3 regions of the Synechococcus sp. CCY9201 genome follow, and region 3 is predicted to be linked to each of the others. Evidence: predicted binding sites of a transcription regulator. Region 3 holds the regulator's gene; each other region holds the start of a gene.

Evidence for each region. Region 3 encodes NtcA, which controls nitrogen genes in cyanobacteria. Its sites were predicted from a motif close to GTANCNNNNGNTAC; they were not measured.
Region 1: VB716_RS06720 (P-II family nitrogen regulator) is a predicted target of NtcA. The motif match lies at 4,123-4,136, and genes of this name have one in related genera.
Region 2: VB716_RS15035 (anthranilate phosphoribosyltransferase family protein) is a predicted target of NtcA. The motif match lies at 5,458-5,471, and genes of this name have one in related genera.

What each region holds. Positions count from the first base shown of each region.
Region 1 covers NZ_JAYGIC010000066.1:9,962-17,034, reverse strand. The annotation lists gene VB716_RS06740 (FtsW/RodA/SpoVE family cell cycle protein) at 194-1,357, shown strand; gene VB716_RS06735 (cytochrome c biogenesis CcdA family protein) at 1,406-2,146, shown strand; gene VB716_RS06730 (cytochrome c biogenesis protein ResB) at 2,146-3,555, shown strand; gene queF (preQ(1) synthase) at 3,543-3,983, opposite strand; gene VB716_RS06720 (P-II family nitrogen regulator) at 4,228-4,566, shown strand; gene VB716_RS06715 (TlyA family RNA methyltransferase) at 4,790-5,644, opposite strand; gene VB716_RS06710 (hypothetical protein) at 6,180-6,623, shown strand; gene purB (adenylosuccinate lyase) at 6,654-7,073, shown strand, end outside.
Region 2 covers NZ_JAYGIC010000155.1:31,639-38,711, forward strand. The annotation lists gene VB716_RS15020 (MFS transporter) at 1-1,495, shown strand, start outside; gene VB716_RS15025 (nitrate reductase) at 1,589-3,793, shown strand; gene VB716_RS15030 (nitrate reductase associated protein) at 3,754-4,224, opposite strand; gene VB716_RS15035 (anthranilate phosphoribosyltransferase family protein) at 4,214-5,329, opposite strand; gene VB716_RS15040 (hypothetical protein) at 5,583-5,726, shown strand; gene VB716_RS15045 (hypothetical protein) at 5,753-5,956, shown strand; gene VB716_RS15050 (ferredoxin--nitrite reductase) at 6,271-7,073, shown strand, end outside.
Region 3 covers NZ_JAYGIC010000100.1:115-6,898, reverse strand. The annotation lists partial or broken gene VB716_RS10125 (lytic transglycosylase domain-containing protein) at 1-311, shown strand, start outside; gene VB716_RS10120 (hypothetical protein) at 256-750, opposite strand; gene VB716_RS10115 (NIL domain-containing protein) at 764-1,177, opposite strand; gene VB716_RS10110 (thioredoxin domain-containing protein) at 1,270-1,833, shown strand; gene thyX (FAD-dependent thymidylate synthase) at 1,868-2,593, shown strand; gene VB716_RS10100 (hypothetical protein) at 2,673-2,819, opposite strand; gene dcd (dCTP deaminase) at 3,168-3,761, opposite strand; gene VB716_RS10090 (cob(I)yrinic acid a,c-diamide adenosyltransferase) at 3,761-4,402, opposite strand; gene ntcA (global nitrogen regulator NtcA) at 4,731-5,465, shown strand; gene VB716_RS10080 (sulfotransferase) at 5,486-6,316, opposite strand; partial or broken gene VB716_RS10075 (DUF3084 domain-containing protein) at 6,528-6,784, shown strand, end outside.

The sequences.
Region 1 (7,073 bases), on a different contig from region 3:
TTTTTCATGGTCCAGGAACGGCTTTGATGGACAGATCTGTAGTCATGCTCTCGACAAACCGGGGGGTGGCCCGGCTGAATGGGGATCCTGCATCGCTGAAACGTTGACCGGTTCCCGTTCCAGAGCATCCCGCCGCAGCAGCGGCGAGGGTGGCAGTGGCGGCAGCTCCCTTCCAAGTGCTGCCGCCACTCGGATCGGCCCACGCGGGTTGCTCCCCCTGCCATGGTCCCAGTGGCCAGCGGAAGCGCGTCTGGTGCTTGGTTTGGTGGCCCTCTGGAGTCTGGTGGGAGTGTTGGTGCTCACCTCGGCCAGCTGGTGGGTTGCAGAACGGGAAATGGGAGACGGCGCCTTCTATGTCAAACGCCAGGTGATCTGGATGGTGGCCAGCTGGGGGCTTCTGTACCTCGGCATCTGCACCAACCTGCGCCGCTGGCTGCGACTGGCCGCTCCGGCCCTGCTGATCGGTGGTCTGCTGATCGCCGCCACGCTGGTCGTGGGCAGCACGGTGAACGGGGCCAGCCGCTGGCTGGTGATCGGGCCTCTCCAGATTCAGCCCTCGGAACTGGTCAAACCCTTCGTGGTGCTCCAGGGCGCCGCCCTTTTCTCGCACTGGCGCCGCATCGGGGCCGATCAGAAGCTGCTCTGGATCGGAGTCTTCGGAGTCCTGATCCTCCTGATCCTCAAGCAGCCCAACCTCAGCACCGCTGCCCTGCTGGGCCTGCTGCTCTGGTTGATCGCCCTGGCAGGTGGCCTTTCGCTGCAGCTGCTGGTCGGTGCCGCTGCTGCAGGAGGCCTGGTGGGCACCGCCAGCATCCTGGTGAACGAGTACCAACGGCTTCGCGTCACCTCCTTCCTGGATCCCTGGAAAGATGCCCAGGGCGATGGGTATCAGCTGGTGCAAAGCCTGATGGCGATCGGCTCAGGCGGGGTGCTGGGCGAGGGCTACGGTCTCTCCACCCAGAAGCTGCAGTACCTGCCGATTCAATCCACTGATTTCATCTTCGCGGTATTCGCCGAGGAATTCGGCTATGTGGGATCAGTGGTCTTGCTGCTGTTTCTGCTGCTGTTCGGTTTCGTGGGGCTCCGCGTTGCCCTGAGCTGCCGCAGCAACCAGCAACGGCTGGTGGCGATCGGTTGCACCACCCTGCTGGTGGGCCAGTCGATTCTCAACATCGCCGTGGCCAGCGGCGCCATGCCCACCACCGGTCTGCCGCTGCCGATGATCAGCTACGGCGGCAACTCGCTGCTCTCCAGCCTGCTGGTGGCGGGCCTGCTGATCCGCTGTTCCCTGGAAAGCAGCGGCCTTGAAGCCCCGCGTCGCAGGCGGCGGGAGCGTCAACCTGCCCCGATAGGCTGAGATCAAGATCCGTAGCCGAGGCGGGGCAGCCCCGCCCTTTCCACCCGTATGACCAGCCTCGGGCTGACTCTGGCCGACTGGGCTCGTGCCAGTGAAGATCTGCTCAGCCACTCCCTCGAGCAGCCCGGGCCCTTTACCCTTGCCCTTGTCTTCGGAGCGGGCCTGCTGACCAGCCTGGGGCCCTGCTCGCTGTCGTTGCTGCCGGTCACCCTCGCCTACCTGGCAGGGTTCGGTGCGCCATCGGCCAACCCGCTGGCCCGGCCAGCTCTGCCGGTTCTGCGCAGCGTCAGCTTTGCCAGCGGCATCGTGGCGGCCCTCGTGTTGCTGGGCCTGGCCAGCGGTCTGTTGGGCCGTCTCTACGGCCAGTTGCCCAGTCAGCTGCCCCTGTTGGTGGCGGTGGTGGCCCTGGTGATGGGCCTGAATCTTCTTGGACTGGTGAAGCTGCCGATGCCGGCCGGGCCTGATCCGGATCGCTGGCGCCGTCGTGTGCCGGCTCCGCTGGCCCCCCTGGCTGCCGGCCTCGCCTTTGGCCTGGCTGCCACCCCCTGCACCACTCCCGTGCTGGCGGTGCTGCTCACCTGGATGGCCCAGAGCGGCCGTCCCCTGGCCGGCATGCTCATGCTTACCTGCTTCGGAGCCGGACAGGTGCTGCCGCTGCTCCTGGCGGGCACCGCCGCGGCCAGCCTGCCGGGCCTGCTGCGGCTGCGGCGCATCGGTCAGTGGATTCCGACGATCAGCGGCGTGCTGCTGATCACCATCGGCGGTCTCACCCTGCTGAACCACCTCTGATGACCAGCAGCTCCGCCACCTCCTCGGGTCCGACCCGAACCCTGCAACGCCTGATCGCTGCACTGGCCGATCTGCGGCTGGCGATCGCCCTGCTGGTGGTGATCGCCATCGCCAGCGGCATCGGCACCGCCATCCCACAACAGGAAAGCGCCGAGCTGTATCACCGGATCTACGACAACCAGCCCTGGCTGGGGCTGCTGGACGGCGACGGCGTCCTGCGCCTGCAGCTCGATCACGTGTATTCCAGCAGCTGGTTCCTCGCCTTGCTGGCCTGGCTGGGCCTGGCCCTTCTGTTGTGCAGCTGGCGGCGCCAATGGCCGGCCCTGCAGGCGGCCCTGCGCTGGATCGATTACCGCTCGCCCCGGCAGCTGAGCAAGCTCAGCCTGGCGGAAACCGTGAGCCTGGCCCAGCCGCAGCAAGGCCTTGATCGCCTGGCCGATCTACTTGCCCAGCAAGGCTGGCAACTGCAACGTCATCCAGACCGCCTGGCGGCCCGCAAGGGGATCCTGGGACGGATCGGCCCCCTTCTGGTGCATGCGGGCATGGTGGTGCTGATGGTGGGCGCCGCCTGGGGCTCCCTGGGGGGGCACCGGCAGGAACAGTTCCTCGCACCGGGAAGGGAACTGGAACTGCTCGACAGCCGAGGCCGCAGCCAGCTCACCCTCGCCCTGGATCGCTTCGCGATCGAGCGCGATCCAGCCGGCCGCCCGGAGCAGTTCCGCTCTCAACTGCGCCTGCTCAACCCCGCCGATCCAACCACCGGCGAGCCCAGTGTCAAGAAGGCCGAGATCAGCGTCAACCATCCGCTGCGCTACCGCGGCATCACCCTGTATCAGGCCGACTGGGCCCTGGCCGCCATCACCGTGCAGCTAGGCCGCAGCCCTCTGCTGCAACTGCCGCTGCAGAGCTTCCCGCAACTGGGTGAACAGATCTGGGGCCTGGTGCTGCCCACCCGTCCGGATGGATCAGAGCCGGTGCTGCTCAGCCTCAGCAGCGAGGACGGACCGGTGCAGGTGTTCGGGCCCGACGGCCAGAGCCTGGCCCAGCTGGTGCCCGGTGGCCCCGCTCAGGAGGTGAAGGGACTGCCGGTCCGCGTGGTCAGCGTGTTGCCGGCCAGCGGCATCCTTCTGAAACGAGACCCTGGTGTGCCGCTCGTCTACACGGGCTTCGCCATTGCCCTGGCCGGCGGCGCTGCCAGCCTGATCGCCACCCGGCAGCTTTGGGCCATCGCGGAATCCTCAGAATCGGCAGACAGCATCGAAAGCTCAAACGGGCTCAGCAGCGACCGTCCAGGCCGTCTGCACGTGGCCGGACTTTGCAACCGAAACCTCACGGCCTTCTCTCAGGAGCTGCCGTCCCTGCTGGCCCAGCTGGACCTGGAGAGGTCCACCGGCGCTCAGCAGGCCTGACGGGTGCCATGGGACACCCGCACCACGGTGTGGACATTGCCTCGGGGGTTGAAATCGGCCAGGAGCTCCATCCAGACCGGCTCGGCCGCAGCCATAAGGTCGTCGAGGATGCGGTTGGCCACCTCCTCGTGGGAAATGGCGCGATCGCGGTAAGCGTTCACGTAGAGCTTCAGGGCCTTGAGTTCCAACACCCGGGGGCCGGGCTGGTAGAGCAACCGCAGCACGGCGAAATCGGGATAACCGGAAAAGGGGCAAGTGCAGGTGAACTCCGGCAGCTCGATCGAGACCTCATAGGCCCGCCCCGGGCGAGGGTTTTCAAAGCAGATCAGCTCAGCCTCGGCAATCGCCCGCTCGCCGTAGCGAGGGGTACGTGTCTGGTTTTCCGGGGAGGGGGTTGCGGCACTGCCGGCAGCAGAGCCACTGGCGATCGCATTGGACGAGGCGGCGGTCACGGGGCTCAGGCGGAGAAAGACAGACTCCTTCACTGGGTCTGTCAGGGGTTTCGGATGATACCGATGCGACCCGCCCGGTCGCGACCCACGCGAGGCCACGCCCCAGGTCACGCCCGTAGCCGTTGCTACGACGAACCCACCAAAGCTCGGGTCTGATGGAAAGGTTTCCTCCTCTCCGGGGCCTTTCCTGAGAGACTTCAAACAGCCCCAAGCAGCTTCCATGAAAAAAGTCGAGGCCATCATTCGTCCCTTCAAGCTTGAGGACGTCAAGATCGCCCTGGTCAATGCCGGCATCGTCGGCATGACCGTGAGTGAAGTCAGGGGTTTCGGCCGGCAGAAGGGTCAGGTGGAGCGTTACCGCGGCTCTGAGTTCACAGTGGAGTTTCTGCAGAAGCTCAAACTTGAAATCGTGGTGGATGACGGCCAGGTGGACACCGTGGTGACGGCGATCCAGGATGCGGCTCGTACCGGCGAGATCGGCGACGGCAAGATCTTCGTGAGCACGATCGATTCTGTGATCCGCATCCGCACCGGCGAGCGGGACAGCGGCGCCATCTGATCCCCTGGGACCAGCACGGCCGCTGGGCAAAGAGCTCAAGTCAGCCCTTCAGCCATCTGAAGGGCTTTTTTGTTTTCTTTCCTCGCGAGAGTTCCAGCCTCTGCGGGGATCCGACCGCATCCCATCGTGGCGGATCTATCGGACGCGCCAAATGGCTTCAGTCCGCCAGGAGACCTTCATCCGCACCGGCCAAGGCAACGCTCCTTGAGGTTTCGGCCCCCCTTCAGGTTGTGGAGAGAGTGGCTGACACCACCTGCTCCAAGGCCGTTCGACGCTCCTGCTCGGTGCCCGCCAGCAGAGCTGCGGGATCAGAGCTCCCGCCATTGGCCACAGGGGCTCCGCATAGCCATAACAAATATTCATGATTACCAGCCGGTCCCGTGATCGGCGAAGCCACCAAGCCAAGAGGACGCAGGCCCTCCCGAGCAGCCGCGGTGATCACCCGATCAATGGCGTCGGCATGGGCTAAGGCATCACGCACCACCCCACCCTTGCCAACCCGTTCACGGCCAACCTCAAATTGCGGTTTGACGAGCACCACAAGTTCAGACGTGGGGCTCAGGAGACGACCCAATGCCGGCAACACCAGCGAAAGCGAGATGAAGGAGACATCCGCCACCGCCAGATCCGGCCAGGGATCCTCTGGTGCATACAGCTGATCGGGATGGAGGTGGCGCAGATTGGTGCGCTCCTTGAGCACCACCCTTGGATCTGTGCGCAGGCTCCAAGCCGTCTGGCCATAGCCAACGTCCACGCCGTACACCCGCGCGGCTCCGTGCTGGAGAAGGCAATCAGTAAATCCACCGGTGGAGATGCCCCCATCAAGACAGACACGCCCAGCCACCCGGATCGGAAAGTTTTCCAGGGCAGCTGCTAGCTTCTCGCCGCCACGGGACACATAGCGTGGAGGCTGCTCCACTTCCAGAGCGCGATCCAGTGCAACCGGCAGACCAGGCTTGTCCAGGATCTGGCCACCGCTGCGAACCCGTCCGGCACGAATAAGCTGCTGCGCCTGCTGGCGTGTAGCAGCAAGGCCCCGTTGCACAAGCTCCTGATCCAGCCTCTGCTTACCTGCCATGGATCGCGACCAATTTCGATAACGCCAGGCAGCTTCGTTGGAGGAATGCGCCCTCTTCAAGCATACGACCTCAACTGCTTGACACACTCAAAGACCGGCACGACAATCCGTCCCATTTCAATAGCGCACCCTGAATTCAAGAATTCAGGAATTCCTTCCCAGGTCAACTACGACAAGAGCAACCGCGCGTTGCATCCAGTCCTTTCCAAGAGATCTTAACGCCTCCTTCAACTCCTTACGCCCATGCCATCGACAGATTAGCATGATTAACACGAAAGAAAGGTGAAGACGACCTTGCAGACTCTGTGAATTCGCCTGCCCATGCGAGCCAACTTCTCCGATCAATCTTTCACTCATGCATGGCCAGGAAGACACAGCCAGCTCCATGGATGGCAATGAATCAGGCCTGTAGCAATCTTCAAGATTTCACCGACACTCAACTCCTGGATGAAAATTCTATTTCACAACCATTCCAGGAGCATTGTCGTGATTACCCTTCGCTGACCCGTTTCGACATTTCATCAAAAGCGCAGGCATGGCGGCCATTATCTTCACATTTGCCCGTCTGCCATTCCACATGATCCTCAGAGAGAATTTTTTGCATGCCGTGGTGATGAATCTGCCGCCTGGAAAGACGAGCTTTGACCAAAGCGGCGACAGAGGCACAACCAGATTCTCCAACGCTCCAGGAACCGTAAGCCGCACTGGCAGCAGTAAAGAACCGAATACCATCGTCCTCGAAGATCGGGTCAACCTTGGCAAGTCAGGCAACTCCATCCCTGAAGCAAAGCATCACTCTGGTGAGAACGTCCCTGTTCCACGACATCGTGAACGGCATCCGCGGGACTTTTCACCACACCTTCCCCCTTTGAAACCTCTGGATGTTCCATGTCATCGCTGCCGAAAAACCCTCGTGATTCTTGCTCACAGCCAGCCAATGAAGGGCATCATCGGCTGGCTGTCGCCCGCTTCGCCATAGATTGGGCCGGTCGTCGCCACGCGCTGGCCCTTGATCGAGCGTTACACCCTGCCCGCCATGGGCCAGATCTGGAGTGAAGAGGCGAAATTCCAGAGCTGGCTGGATGTGGAGATCGCCGCTACTGAAGCCAATCATCGCCTCGGTCGCGTTCCTGCCGAAGCCCTCGCCACCATCAAAGCCAGAGCTCGCTTTGAGGTGCCCCGCATCCTCGAAATCGAGGCGGAGGTGCGTCACGATGTGATCGCCTTTCTCACCAACGTGAACGAGCACGTGGGGGATGCCGGCCGCTACATCCATGTGGGGATGACCAGCTCCGATGTGCTCGACACCGGCCTGGCCCTGCAGCTCAAGGCCTCTGCTCAGCTGCTGCGTCAGGAGCTGGATGCTCTGGCCTGCGCCCTTCAGGCTCTGGCCCAGGAGCACAAAGACACCGTGATGATCGGCCGCTCC
Region 2 (7,073 bases), on a different contig from region 3:
CCTTACTTTCGTTGTCTGGTTCAACCTTGCACCCCTGGCCACCACGGTCAAGGCCGAATTTGGGCTCAGCGTTCCTCAGATCCGCACCCTGGCGATTTGCAACGTTGCCCTGACAGTGCCCGCCCGCATTCTGATTGGAATGCTGCTCGACAAGTTTGGACCCCGAATTACCTACTCCACGTTGTTGGTGTTTTCGGCGATCCCCTGTCTGATGTTTGCGGCCGCTCAGGATTTCAACCAGCTGGTTGTGGCCCGCTTGTTGCTTTCTATCGTGGGCGCCGGGTTTGTGATCGGCATCCGAATGGTGGCTGAATGGTTTCCCCCCAAGGAGATTGGCGTTGCCGAAGGGATTTATGGCGGCTGGGGAAATTTCGGCTCGGCTTTCTCTGCCTTGACCCTGGTGATCGTGGCCGGCTGGCTGTCATTCTCCGGCGGTTTTGAAGTGGATGGTGCTGTTCTGAACTGGCGAGGTGCAATTGCCTTGACGGGCATCATTTCGGCCGTCTATGGATTGATTTATTATTTTAATGTCACCGATACGCCCCCCGGAAAAACTTATCAAAAGCCCCTTAAGACTGCTGGTCTCGAGGTGACATCGATCAAGGATTTCTGGGGTCTGATCGGCATGAATGTGCCCTTCGCGGCGATCCTGGCGGTGCTGGCCTGGCGCCTCCAGAAAGTGAAGTTCCTTGATGCGGGTGGATATACGATTGCCCTGCTCCTGGTGCTGGTTTTCTTTGTCTTCCAGACCTGGGGCATTATCCGAACCAACAAGGCCCTGATCCTGGGTCAACGCACCTACGACAAGGACGATCGCTATCAGTTCAAGCAGGTGGCGATCCTGGAGCTCACTTATATCGTCAATTTCGGGTCCGAGCTGGCGGTGGTGTCGATGCTTCCCACCTTCTTTGAAACCACCTTTGACCTTCCCAAGGCAACGGCGGGCATCCTGGCCTCCGCTTTTGCCTTCGTGAACCTGATCGCCCGACCTGGCGGCGGCCTGCTGTCCGACAAGCTCGGTTCACGCAAGTCGACCATGGGATTTCTCACCATCGGCCTGGGTATCGGCTATCTGGTGATGAGCATGATCAAGCCCGGCACTTTCACCGGCAATGCTGGCATTGCCCTGGCCCTGGTGCTCACGATGGCCTGCTCGTTCTTTGTGCAGGCTGGCGAAGGCTCCACCTTTGCCATGGTGCCTCTGGTCAAGCGCCGGGTCACCGGCCAGATCGCTGGCATGGTCGGGGCTTACGGCAATGTGGGGGCCGTGGCTTACCTCACGATCTACAGCCTGCTGCCCGTCTGGATGGGTGGCGCTTCGGCGGAGCCTTCGCCTGAAGTGATTGCTGCCTCCAACAGTGCCTTCTTCCAGATCCTGGGAGTGGCTGGCTTGATCGTGGGCTTCATGTGTTACTTCTTCCTCAATGAGCCCAAGGGCTCCTTCGCTGATCAGCATGAGGGTGAAGCCGTTGCTGCCGCCTCCCCCGCGGGCTGATTGCCCGCTGTTTTGAGGCCTGGTTCTCCACCACGACCGTCGACATCAGGCAGGCCGATGGCCTGCCTTTTCCATTGTGATCGTTGTCTGTTCATGGTTGATTCCGCTGCCTCCTCCCTGCGCTCCCAGTGCCCCTATTGCGGAGTTGGGTGCGGGCTTGAGCTGATGCCGCCGGCCTCGAAAGGCAAGCCCACCCGTCGAGGTGACGATGGCCTGCCGGTCTGGGGTGCCCGGGGCGATCGGCAGCATCCCTCCAGTCTCGGACAGGTCTGCGTCAAGGGAGCCACGGTCTGCGACACGCTGGATGGGGGAAGGCAGCTGCAGCCCCTCTATCGCGCCAGCCTGGATGATCCGTTGGCGCCGATCTCGTGGGATCTGGCCTTGGATCGGATTGTGCACCAGATCAAGGCGAGTCTGGCTGGCAAGGGGGCAGACGCGATCGCCATGTATGGCTCCGGCCAGTTTCACACCGAGGACTACTACCTCGCCCAGAAACTGTTGAAGGGGGCGATCGGTACCAACAATTTTGATGCCAATTCACGCCTGTGCATGAGTTCGGCTGTGGCCGGCTATGCCCGCAGCCTGGGCTCTGATGGCCCGCCCTGCAGTTATGACGACCTTGACCACTGCGGCGTCGCCTTTCTGATCGGCACCAACATGGCGGAGTGCCATCCGGTTCTGTTCCAACGTCTGCTCAAGCGCAAACGGCGCCAGCCTGGATCCCTGCAGCTGGTGGTGGTGGATCCGCGCGCCACCGCCACCGCTGCCGCCGCCGATCTGCATCTGCCGATTCGCCCAGGCACCGATCTCGTGCTGCTGCACGGAATTGGCCATCTGCTGTTGCGGCAGGCATGGATCAATTTTGAGTTCATCGAGGGGGAAACCGAGGGTTTTGCGGCCTATGCGCAGTTGATCCAGGCCTGGACTCCCGATCGGGTGACGCGGATCTGTGGCATCACCGAGGAGCAGTTGCAGGCTGTGGCCTCCCTTTGGGGTGGTGACGGTCCGGTGCTCAGCCTCTGGTCCATGGGCGTGAACCAGAGCGTCGAAGGCACTGCCACCGTGGCGGGGATCATCAACCTGCATCTGATCACCGGTCAGATCGGCCGTGTCGGCGCCGGACCGTTCTCGCTCACGGGACAGCCCAATGCGATGGGGGGGAGGGAGGCCGGTGGCCTCTCCCATCTCCTGCCCGGCTATCGCACGGTCGCGGATCCTCTGCATCGCCGGGCGGTGGAGCAGGTCTGGGGGTTCCAGCCTGGTGCGATCAGCCCCGCCCCCGGGCTCACGGCCTGGCAGCAGGTGGAAGCGATGGAGGCGGGCGAACTCGATCTCTGGTGGGTCGCCGCCACCAATCCGTTGGTGAGCCTGCCCAATCTTGAACGGGTCAAGGCGGCGCTGCTGCGTTGTCCCCTGGTGGTGGTGAGCGAGGCCTATGCGGAGACGGAAACAGCTCAGTACGCCCATCTGATCCTGCCCGCTGCCCAGTGGAGCGAGAAGGAGGGTGCCATGACCAACTCCGAGCGACGGGTCACCCTCTGCCCCTGCTTCCGCCCCGCTCCCGGCCAGGCGCGTGCCGATTGGCAGGTGTTTGCCGAGGTGGGTCGCCGCCTTGGTTTTGTGGATCAGTTCACCTATGCCTCAGCCGCTGAGGTCTATGCCGAGTTCGTGCAGCTCACCGCCGGTCGTCTTTGCGATGTCTCCGGTCTGAGCCACGATCTTCTCCGTCTGGAGGGGCCCCAGCAGTGGCCCTTTCCGATCGGCACCGAGCCCACCACCGAAGCCCGGCGGCTGTACACCGATTGGCGCTTCGCGACCCCCAGTGGGCGCGCCCGCCTGATCGCCGAGCAGCCGCTGGGGCTGGCGGAACCCCCCAGTGAGGCCTATCCCCTGGTACTCACGGTGGGGCGCTACCTCGGCCACTGGCACACCATGACCCGCACGGCCCGTGTTCCCCGGCTCACGGCGATGCATCCCGAACCCCTGCTGGAGATCCATCCCGACGATGCGGAGTCCCTGGGGCTGGAGAGCGGAGCCCTGGCCTCGATCACCTCGCGGCGGGCCAGCATCACCGCCAGGGTCGACATCACCGAACGGATTCGGCCAGGCACGGTTTTTCTGCCGATGCACTGGGGATTCATGCAGGAGCAGGCCTGTGAAGTGAATGCCCTGTTGCATGAGCAGGCCTGCCCGATCTCGAAGCAGCCTGAACTCAAGGCAGCGGCGGTGTGTGTGCGGCGGCGCAGTCGCGAGCAGCTTCAGGGGAAGATTTCCGCCAGCGCAGCCGCCAGGTTGTGATGGTCGTGCCCGGGGCGGGCCAGCTTGCAGAGGGCGAAGCGTTCCAGTTCCGACAGGGCAAGCCAGCCCTCCGGCGTGAGGCTGTATCCCAGCTCGGCGGCCGCCGTCGTTGCCGCCATGGGCGGTTCACCTCCCTGCTGCCATGGTTCCTGGCTGGCTACCGGCAGGTCTGTGGCTTCGCCATCCGGCATCTCCCGGGTGCACTGCTTCAGATGGGTGGCCAGGGCCCGGAGTGCCTCGGCATCGTCGCCCCAGAGCACCAGCTCCTGCCGCGCCGCTTCGGGCATCGCCAGCCAGTGGCTGAGGCGAAGTTTGATGCCGGCCAGATCAAGTTTGCGCCTCACACAGAGAGGGATGCAGCGCCAGTTGCCGACGAAGTCGTGCTCAAAATCAAAGCAATGGCTGCCCTGACTGGCCTGGTCAGGACGCATCGGCCCTCCACTGGATCAGACGCTGCAGCTGGGTCAGACCGGCGCCGCTGTTCACCAGGTTCCGGGCCATGGCCAGGCCACGCTCGAGATCGGCCTGCACCCCCGCCAGAGAGAGATAGACGCCTGCATTCCAGATCAGAGCCGTTGTCAGCGGGCCCTGTCCGCCCAGGGCCGCCAGCGCCTGTTGACTCCAGCTGTCCAGCTCGAGCCAGGGCACATCGTTGTCGTAGCAGCCATGGTCACGGGGATGGAGGATCATCCGCTCGATCTGGTCACCCCGCGCACGGGCGGTGATGCAGGCCCGGCTGATCGGCAGGTCTGTGCTGCCTTCCAGGCCTTTCACGGTGATCACCTCCTCCTCGCCCGTCAGATCCAGTGCTTTCCATGCCCGCGATTCGGTGGGGGGATGCACGAAGCCGCTCACCAGGAGATGGGGACCGCGGTGGGCGGTCCAGAGCAGTTCGAGGCTGGCGACGGGTGGGCGCTTCCCCAGATCTTCCCGAATCTCGGTGAGCCGCTCCGCCAGGGGAAAATGATCGGGCTGATGGATCAGGGCCAACCGCTGCTGAGTGAGCCCCTCCTGAACGGTGGCCAGCGGCAGGTGCAGCAGATCGAGGCCCAGGGAGGCGAACAGTTCCATGGCCGTCACCCCGTATTTGACCGGCATCCGGCTTCCGCCCTGCAGCACCACCGGCAGGCCGGCGGCAGCCAGCACCAGGCTGGTCAGCGGGTAGATCGGCGCTGTGCGGGTGCGGCCATCAAAGGGCATGCCGAAGCTGACCGCTCGCTCAGTGGTGTGGAGGGCGGGGCCGAGGTCCCTGTAGAGATCCAGCATGCCGGCGAGTTCCTGGGTCTCCGGTCGTCGAATCCGGTGGGCGATCAGGAAGGCACCGATCTGGGCTGGACTGGCCAGGCCGCGCAGCATCAGCTCCAGAGCATCCCGCGCTTCGCTGCGGCTGAGGCCCTGGCTGGTGTGCTCACCGCTGCCGATTTTCTTGAGATAGAGCTTGAATCGCTGGCGTTCATCACTGGGCTGTCTGGCAAATGCTGCTGCGGCTTCCAGGGTGGTCGTGGGATCTGGCGCGGGATTCGAGGTGGCTGGCATCAACATGGACGGTCGGCACTGAATCCACCAGCACCAGTATTTTCCACAGCTGAATGCGGAACTGTGCGGGTTGTGGCCTGAGCCGCACGGGGCCCAAGCGGACGGTGTCAGCCCATCACTGCGAAGAAGTATCAAGCGATACTGATTCTTTCCTGAAGAGGCGAGGGGGCGATCAGGTCGATCGGTTCGGTACCAACCATTGCATCGAGGCGCGTCGTGGGCCGAGAGAGTCACCCGAACGTCCCCTGTTCCCGTGCGTCTCGCCGCTTCCTTTGGACTGTTGCTCGGTGTCCTGCATGGCTGGAGCGTTCTGGATCTGAGGGCCTCCCAGGCGGCCGCCCCCTTCGCAGGCCTCTCGGAGGCGGCGCCTCTCCAGGATTCGGGCCGCTCATACTGACGCCATTCATCAGCTTGGTTGCTGCCATGGCTGCGCCGCTGCAGGTCACCCGCGCCCAGGCCTCGCCCCTGGGGGTGGCCCTCGCCTTCCTTGGCATGTTCGTGGTGGGCTCGCTCGCTGTTCAGCTGCTGGCTTCGCTGCCGCGCTCCTCGGGAGCGGCTTCCCGGTCGGCTCCGGCGCCGGTGATTGCCCATCAGGCGACGCTCTGGCAGACCCTCGGCGAACGCTGAGTCTCGGCGGGTCGGATTCAGGGAGTGTCCCGGGCCAGCCTGGTCTGGGAGCTGGGATGGGGGCGCGGCGAGATTCCGTAGCGGTAGTGACACGAGCCCTGAAGCTTCCGCCTCAGGATGTGGCGATCGCGTGATTCGGGTACTGGCGCTGCTGTTTCGGCTGCCGTCTCCGACGACTCTTGCCGGCTGCGTATCCCTCATTGGCGCTCGCCGGCCCCACCGCTCTGCTGGATGCCGGCGTGGTGGGGCTTTCGAGGTCACGTCATCCCTCCGCCGCTTCCTGTTCCGGCGCCGTATGGGCGCGCTACTTCTTTATGCAGACCCCTCCCGTAACCGATCTGTCAGCTGAGCCCAAGCTCAGTAAACTCGAGCAGGCCAAAGCCGACTTCTGTGGCCTCGATCTGGAGCCCCAGCTTGCAGATCTCGCTCTACAGGGGTGGGAATCCCTGGATGAGGCCACCCTCACCATTCATCTCAAGTGGCTGGGCATCTTTTTCCGGCCGGTTACGCCGGGGCGCTTCATGCTGCGGCTGCGGCTGCGCAATGGTGTGATTCAGGCGGAGCAGTTGGAGGTGCTGGCCGAAGCCGTGGATCGCTGCGGCGAGCATGGCAGCGCCGACATCACCACCCGCCAGAACCTGCAGCTGCGGGGGTTGTTGTTCGAAGACATGGCCCCGCTGCTGGCGGCGATGGAGCGGGTGGGCCTCACCAGCCGTCAATCCGGCCACGACAATCCCCGCAACATCACCGGCAATCCACTGGCCGGCATTGATCCCGAGGAGGTTTTCGATACACGACCACTGGTGAGCGCGATTCAGGAGCGGCTCTTCGCTCCGGATGGTCCCCGCAACCTGCCCCGCAAGTTCAATGTGGCGGTGGGAGGGGCGCCAGACAGTTTCCTTCTGCATAACGATCTTGCCTTTCTTCCGGCCTGGAGCGGTGGGGCCAGTGGTGGTGAGCTTGGCTTCACGGTGATGGTTGGAGGCTTCTTCTCCGCCCAGCGCAATGCCCTGGCTCTCCCGCTGGGCGTGTGGCTTCCTCCGGAGCACTTGCCCACATTCACGCTTGCGGTGCTTCGCCACTTCGAGGATCAGGGCAACCGGGAGGTGCGCAACAA
Region 3 (6,784 bases):
GCCTCAACGCCCGCCTCGGCGCCCTCTATCTGCACCAACTGGCTCGCCAGTGGGATCAGCAGCTCCTGCCGATGATCGCCAGCTACAACGCCGGCCCGGGGGCCGTGACCGGCTGGCTGGCCGACCCGGCTGAACGGCGCCGCCTGCGGGACGAACCGGAACTCTGGGTGGAGGCGATCCCCTATCCGGAAACGCGGCTCTACGTGAAGAAGGTGCTGGGCAACCTCTGGAGTTACAGCCAGGGGACTGCCACGATCAGGCCGAAGCCCCCAACGCCTGGCCGTGGGTGCTCAGCCAGCGTCCTGCCATGAGGCCACTCAGCACCAGGATGTTGAGCACCAGAACCATGGTGGTGGAGGAGGGGACCACCCGGATCCGCACCAGATCCAGACGGGCCAGCAGCACGGCCGGCGCCAGGATCAGCACATTGGCCAGGATGTTGAGGTGCAGGAGATAAAGACCGGCCAGGGTGACCAGCAGCAGGCTCACCACCAGGCTCACCACCCGGCTGGCGGCCATGAGCTGCGACAGACGGAACAGGAGTAGATCCGGCATCGTGCAGATCACCACCACCACCACGGCGTGCAGATACTCCACCAGCAGGATGAAGTGGCCGGGACTTGAAAAGCGCTGGCTCAACTCCGGCAGGGTGAGGGTCCAGTGCATGCCGAGATAGACACTCACCCCGATCAGCAGGAGCACGAGGGGAGCCCTGAACGGCAGGGCGATCAGGCGCAGCACTGAATTCATGGCCGATCCAGGGTCATGGCTGATCCAGCACCAGGGCGATGGCCTCGAGCGGGCAGCTGGGGATGCACTGCTCACAGACGAGACAGCGGTCCGCCTCGAAGTTCAGCCTCCAGACCGGCGCTTCGCAACGCAGGGCTCCACTGGGGCAGATGGCGGTACAGATGCCGCAATCGACGCAGCGCTGGGCATCGATCCGGATCTCCCCAGGGGCACGGTTGAGGGCCAGCCCCTGGCTCTCCAGCCAGGCCTCAGCGGCCTCCAGCTCGTCGATGTCACCGGAGAGCTCCACCACCATGGTGCCGCTCTGATTCGGCGCGATCTGGGCCCGCAAAATCTTGGCGGCGATGTCGAAGTCGACAGCAAGCCGGTAGGTGATCGGCTGGTGCACCGCTTCCCGGGGGAAATGCAGCGTGAGGCGTCGTTTCACGGGGCCGCATCCTCAGGGCAGGACGCTAGCAAGGCTGTCCAGGTCAGGGCTGACGCGGAACTGCCAGAGTGCCGGCTGGCTCCCTGCGGCAGATGGCGAACCCAAGCGACCCTTCCCCGCCCTCAAGCCCCCTGGGCCGACGCGAGCGGGTGCTGCTGGCGGTGATCGCCGCGGCGCTGGCGGTGGCGTTGGTGTGGTTGCGGGGAGGTCTCCATCCGGAGGCGCCGCTGGAGCAGCTGGCCCGCCGGTCGCTGGATCTGCCGGTGGCCCTGAGCAACGGCCGCCCCAGCCTGGTGGAGTTCTACGCCGACTGGTGCGAGGCCTGCCGATCGATGGCGCCGGCCATGGAGGCGGTGGAGCGGCAGCATCGTGATCGGCTCAACGTGGTGCTGCTCAATGTCGACAACCCGCGCTGGCTGCCGGAGATCGAGCGCTATGAGGTGAACGGCATTCCCCAGCTGGAACTGTTCGACAAGACCGGCCAATCCGTGGGCCGCTCCCTCGGAGCCCGCAGCGCCCCTGAACTGAACGCCCTGGTCGAGGCCCTGATCGATGGCACGCCGCTGCCACGCCTGGCCGGCGTCGGCGCCGTGAGCACTCTGGCCGACACGGCCCAGGCACCGGCCGTGATGGCGGATCCCCGCAGCCACGGCTGACGCCCTGTCCACCCAAGCACCCACGCCCCTCCCCATGGATCCCCGCTTCCGGGTCGCCCTGATCGCCGCCACTCCCGAGCCGCAGCGGTGCGTCTATGCGGCCATGCATCAGGACTACAGCGAGGGCTTCGTCGCCGCCGACCCCAGCAGCTGGCCCGAGGAGGCCAAGGCCGGGGAGATCTGCATCAAGCGTCTGCTGGCAGGTGAGCGCGGCCACTTCGGACCACTGGAGCATGCGCAGATTGTTCTCAATGTGGGCTGGTTCCCCCACTCGGTGATGCAGCAGGCCCGCACGCATCGGGTGGGCGTGAGCTTCGATGTGCAATCGATGCGCTACACGGGCGAACGCATCTGTCGCGCCGCCGATGGGGCGATGGAGCTGGAGGAGGTGTTCTACCTGCGGCCGGTGGGCTCTTACAGCGACCGTCAGGGCAAGCGCTACCTCTACAGCGAGGAGCAGCGGGCGATCGATCTGCAGCTCTGCCAACAGGCCGCTGAGCGCTACCGCGACCTGCTGGCGGCTGGCTTTGCCGAAGAGCATGCCCGCGGCATCCTGCCGTTCGATTACCGCCAGCACTTTGTGGTGAGCTTTTCGCTGCGGGCCTTCCTCCACTTTCTCGATCTGCGGGCCAAGCTCGATGCCCAACAGGAAATCCGCGCCCTCTGCGATCTGATGTGGCCCCACCTGGAGCGATGGGCACCTGAATTTGCTGACTGGTACGCGAAAAGCCGGCTGCACAAGGCCCGTCTTGCCCCCTGAGCAGCGATCCTTCGCCAAACTTGAAGTTGCCTGATCGCCTCTCTACCTGGCAGCTCCCGTGTTCCCTCCCGTCCGCGACTCACTGCTCCTGACCCTGCTCGGGATGGCTGTGGCCACAGGCGGGCTGGCCGGATCGGCAGGCCATGCCCAGATGCTTCTGGATGCGGCAGGAGCCGGATCGGTCCAAGGCATTCTGCAGCAGCAGGGTGGGGCAGGCTATGGCCAAGTCCTGGACAAGATTCGCCAGCGCCTCTCCAACGAGTCCGGGGCAACACTCAGAAATCCACAGAGTGCCGCGGGCTCAGGGAGCAGCAGCACCCCCCCGGTCGAGACCTCCGGGGCGGCAGTGGCAGCACCCACCACAGGCTCAGATCCAGTGTTCTGGATCAACGACCAGCCCGTCCTCCTGTGCAGCAGCGGTTTTCCCTGCCTGGGCGCTATTCAGCGAGCCATGGGGTTGAACGGACGCTCACGGAACAGAGCATGGCGCCATTGATCCTCATGGCCTGGCAGGCCATGAGGACCGCAGAGCAGCAGGATGACGGGCTCTTCATTGCCCGGGCTACCAGTCGGTTCAGACCCTGGCCAGGGTGACCCGCTCGGGCTGATCCTGATACTTTCCGGCACGATCCTGGTAGGTGGTGTCGCAGGGATCGCCTTCGAAGAACAGCAGTTGACAGATACCTTCGTTGGCATAGATGCGGCAATCTGCGCCGGAAGAATTGCTGAATTCAAGCGTGAGATGGCCCTCCCACCCCGCTTCAGCGGGTGTGGTGTTGACGATGATGCCAAGCCGGGCGTAAGTGCTCTTTCCCAGGCAAATTACCGTGATGTTGGGCGGCACCCTCAGCTTCTCCATCGCAACGCCAAGGCCATAGGAATGGGCCGGCAGAATGAAAAAGGCGCCATCGATGTCCTCATGCAGGGGGGCCGGCTCCAGATTGGCTGGATTGAACCGCTTCGGGTTCATTACCGTGCCGGGGACATGGCGAAAGATCAGAAACTCCTGCGACGACAGACGCAGGTCGTAGCCATAGGAGGAACAACCAAAGCTGAGCACCGGTGCGCTGGAGGTCTCGGGTTCGAGATGCCTCACCAGATGGTCTTCAAAGGGATGGATCATGCCGGCATCGGCCCGCTCCTTGATCCAGCGGTCGTTCTTGAGCATCAGCCGCGGCGCAGTTGGGTGACCTGATCGGCCATGGCCATCAGAGCGGCGGGCATCGCCGGGCCCGTCAGGATGACATCCAGCTGAGCCGGCCGCTGTTCCAGCACCTCGGTGACATCCAGAAGAGACAGATAACCCAGCTCGATCGCCAGCCCCAGTTCATCAAGCACCATCAGATCCACGGCGCCCGCCAGCAGCTGCTGGCGGCTGAAATCCCACACCTCCCGGACAGCCGCCAGGGCAAGGTCCTGCTCGGCTTCAGCCTGCAGGGGCGCCGCAAGGCAGGCGGGCACCGCCGGCCGCAGCCACTGCAGGCGGCCGCAAAGCCAGAGACTGCGGCCCAGCCCCTGATCCACGCCACCTTTGAGAAACTGACTCACCAGGACGCGACTGCCCAGACCCGCCGTGCGCAGGGCCTGGCTGAACACGGCGCCGAAGCTGCCGCGGAAAGGGGCTGTGTGCACCTGAAGCAGCCCTTCGGCCTGAGGCACGGGCCGAAGGGGCACTACAGCGCGAGTCGCTGGGCGGACAGGGTCAGTTCGCTGCTCAGGCCGGGCCTCCAGCCGCTGACCCCGGACAGAGATGTCACCCCGCTGGGAGGGGCGATGGCTGCCCTGGGGGCTGGCAAGACTGGCGGTCATGGACATCCCGGAGGGCGATGGGGCCGGGCGAGCGGATCATTCCGGCCGACCTGGACAGGGACCGAAGCGATGGGATCGGACGCTGCGCTGGAACCTGAATGTAGCGGCATCTGCGCCCTGGACAAGCCACACACACCATCCCTGGTGGGAACAGACGGTTTCGCGGAAACGGCGGCACAGGCTGCGACAGGCGTCAACAGCCGCACAGGCCCAGAGCGCCAGGGGCTGGCGAGCGGGAGCGGAAGCGGAGGCCCTGACAGCAACCGTGTTGGTTGCTACAAGAAAGAGCAGGGTCGCTCCGTAGCTTCCCAGTTCCTGCCCCGCCGTCATGGTCGGCGCTACTCGCGGCTTCAGCCGTTACGCCCCCCCTCCCCCCAGCGGCTCCGCTGGCACCGGGTCGGGTGTGTCCGGCGGAGCCGGAGCCACCCTTCTCGAAGTGATGCGCGGTCTCGGCGGCAGCAGCGTCGAGACCGTGGAGCGTGGCAAAACCATTTTCTTTCCCGGAGATCCGGCCGAACGGGTCTATCTGCTGCGTCGCGGCGCCGTGCGGTTATCGCGGGTCTACGAATCCGGTGAAGAAATCACCGTGGCACTGCTGCGGGAAAACAGTCTGTTCGGTGTGCTGTCGCTGCTCACCGGGCAGCGATCCGATCGCTTTTATCACGCCATCGCCTTCACCCGCGTGGAGATGGTGACCGCTCCCGCCACCTCGGTCCGCCAGGCCATTGAGCGCGATGCCAGCGTCGGGCTATTGCTGCTGCAGGGCTTGTCCTCCCGCATCCTGCAGACCGAAACCATGATCGAAACCCTCACCCACCGGGACATGTCCTCCCGGCTGGTGAGCTTTCTGCTTGTGCTCTGCCGCGATTTCGGTGTGCCCAGTCAGGAGGGGATCACGATCGACCTGCGCCTCTCCCACCAGGCGATCGCCGAGGCGATCGGCTCCACCCGGGTGACGATCACGAGGCTGCTGGGCGACCTGCGCAACGACGGGCTGGTGCAGGTGGATCGCAAGAAGATCACGGTCTTCGACCCGATCGCCCTGGCCAAACGCTTCAGCTGACCGCCTCCACTCCAACCAGGTCAGCTGAGCAGATTGCGGTAGCGATCCAGCCAGCCCTGAGGCACGGCACCGAAACGCTCTGCCAGACGCTCCACCATCGGTAGATAGTCGCGCGCCATCTCCCGCTGAAAGCCCAGGGGGGGTTCCCGGCCGCCGGCGGCCACGTTGACGGCCGGCGGCAGACGCAGTCGCTCGTTCAAAGGGGGCGCGGCCAGAAAGTCGAACAGGTCGTCGGCGAAGGCTGCAGGATCACTGCTGAGCTGTTCGAAAAAGCAGCAGTGCAACTGAGCGGGCTGGAACACCGCCTCGACGGTCTCGATGGTGCGGAGGTAGTTGGAACGGCTCACGGCCCCGGGCATGCGGGCCTGCTCCAGCAGAGCGGCAATGTCGGCCTCACCGTCGAACTGGCCCTTGCGGACCCGGTTGCGGATCGCCGACCAGACCCTCAGCACGGGATCGCGCATCACGAACACCAGCCTCAGCTCCGGTGCCAGACGCTGCATCCGCTCCCACACCGGCCGCTCCAGGGTGGCGTAGGCGGGGGTGATCTCGCCGACCCGCTTGCCCTGGCGACGTCCCTGACCAAACAGGCGGCAATACCAGGCATCACTGCGCGGCAGGAACCAGTAGCGGCCGAACCAGCGGGGATCGCGGGCGAAACGCTTCAGGTCCCAGAACCTGGCGCGTCGCCGCTCATCGGCGTCGAACACGCCGAAGCGGATCTGGGGCTTGTCAAAGTAGTGGAGCTCCTTGACCGGCGTGAGCCACAGATCCGGATGCTGGCTGAGAACCCTGTGCAGCCAGGTGGTGCCGGAACGCTGGGCCCCGATCACCATGAAGTCCGGAACCATCGCGGTGCAAGCCGGGCGGGCCAGACATTAAACGACCCAGAAGCACCGACCGGACCACAGACATCGGAACAGCCCAAGGATCAGACCCGGCGGGACGCCTCCCCAGACTGTCCGCACCGTGCCGGACGACGGGGTCTGTGCTGCAGGATGCAGCCTTCGGATCCCCCGGATCCGAAGGCTGACAGCGGAACGACGGCGTGGTGAGGCAGCGATGACGGGTTGGTTGTTGATCCTGGTCCTGCTGGTGCTGGGCGGCGTGCTCTCCACCCTCGGTGATCGGCTCGGCAGCCGCGTGGGCAAGGCGCGCCTCAGCCTGTTCAACCTGCGACCGCGCCGCACCGCGGTGCTGATCACGGTGCTCACCGGATCGCTGATCAGTGCCATGTCCCTGGGCCTGATGCTTCTGGTGAGCCAAAGGTTGCGGGTGGGCCTGTTCGAACTGGACCAGCTGGAGCAGAGGCTGCAGCA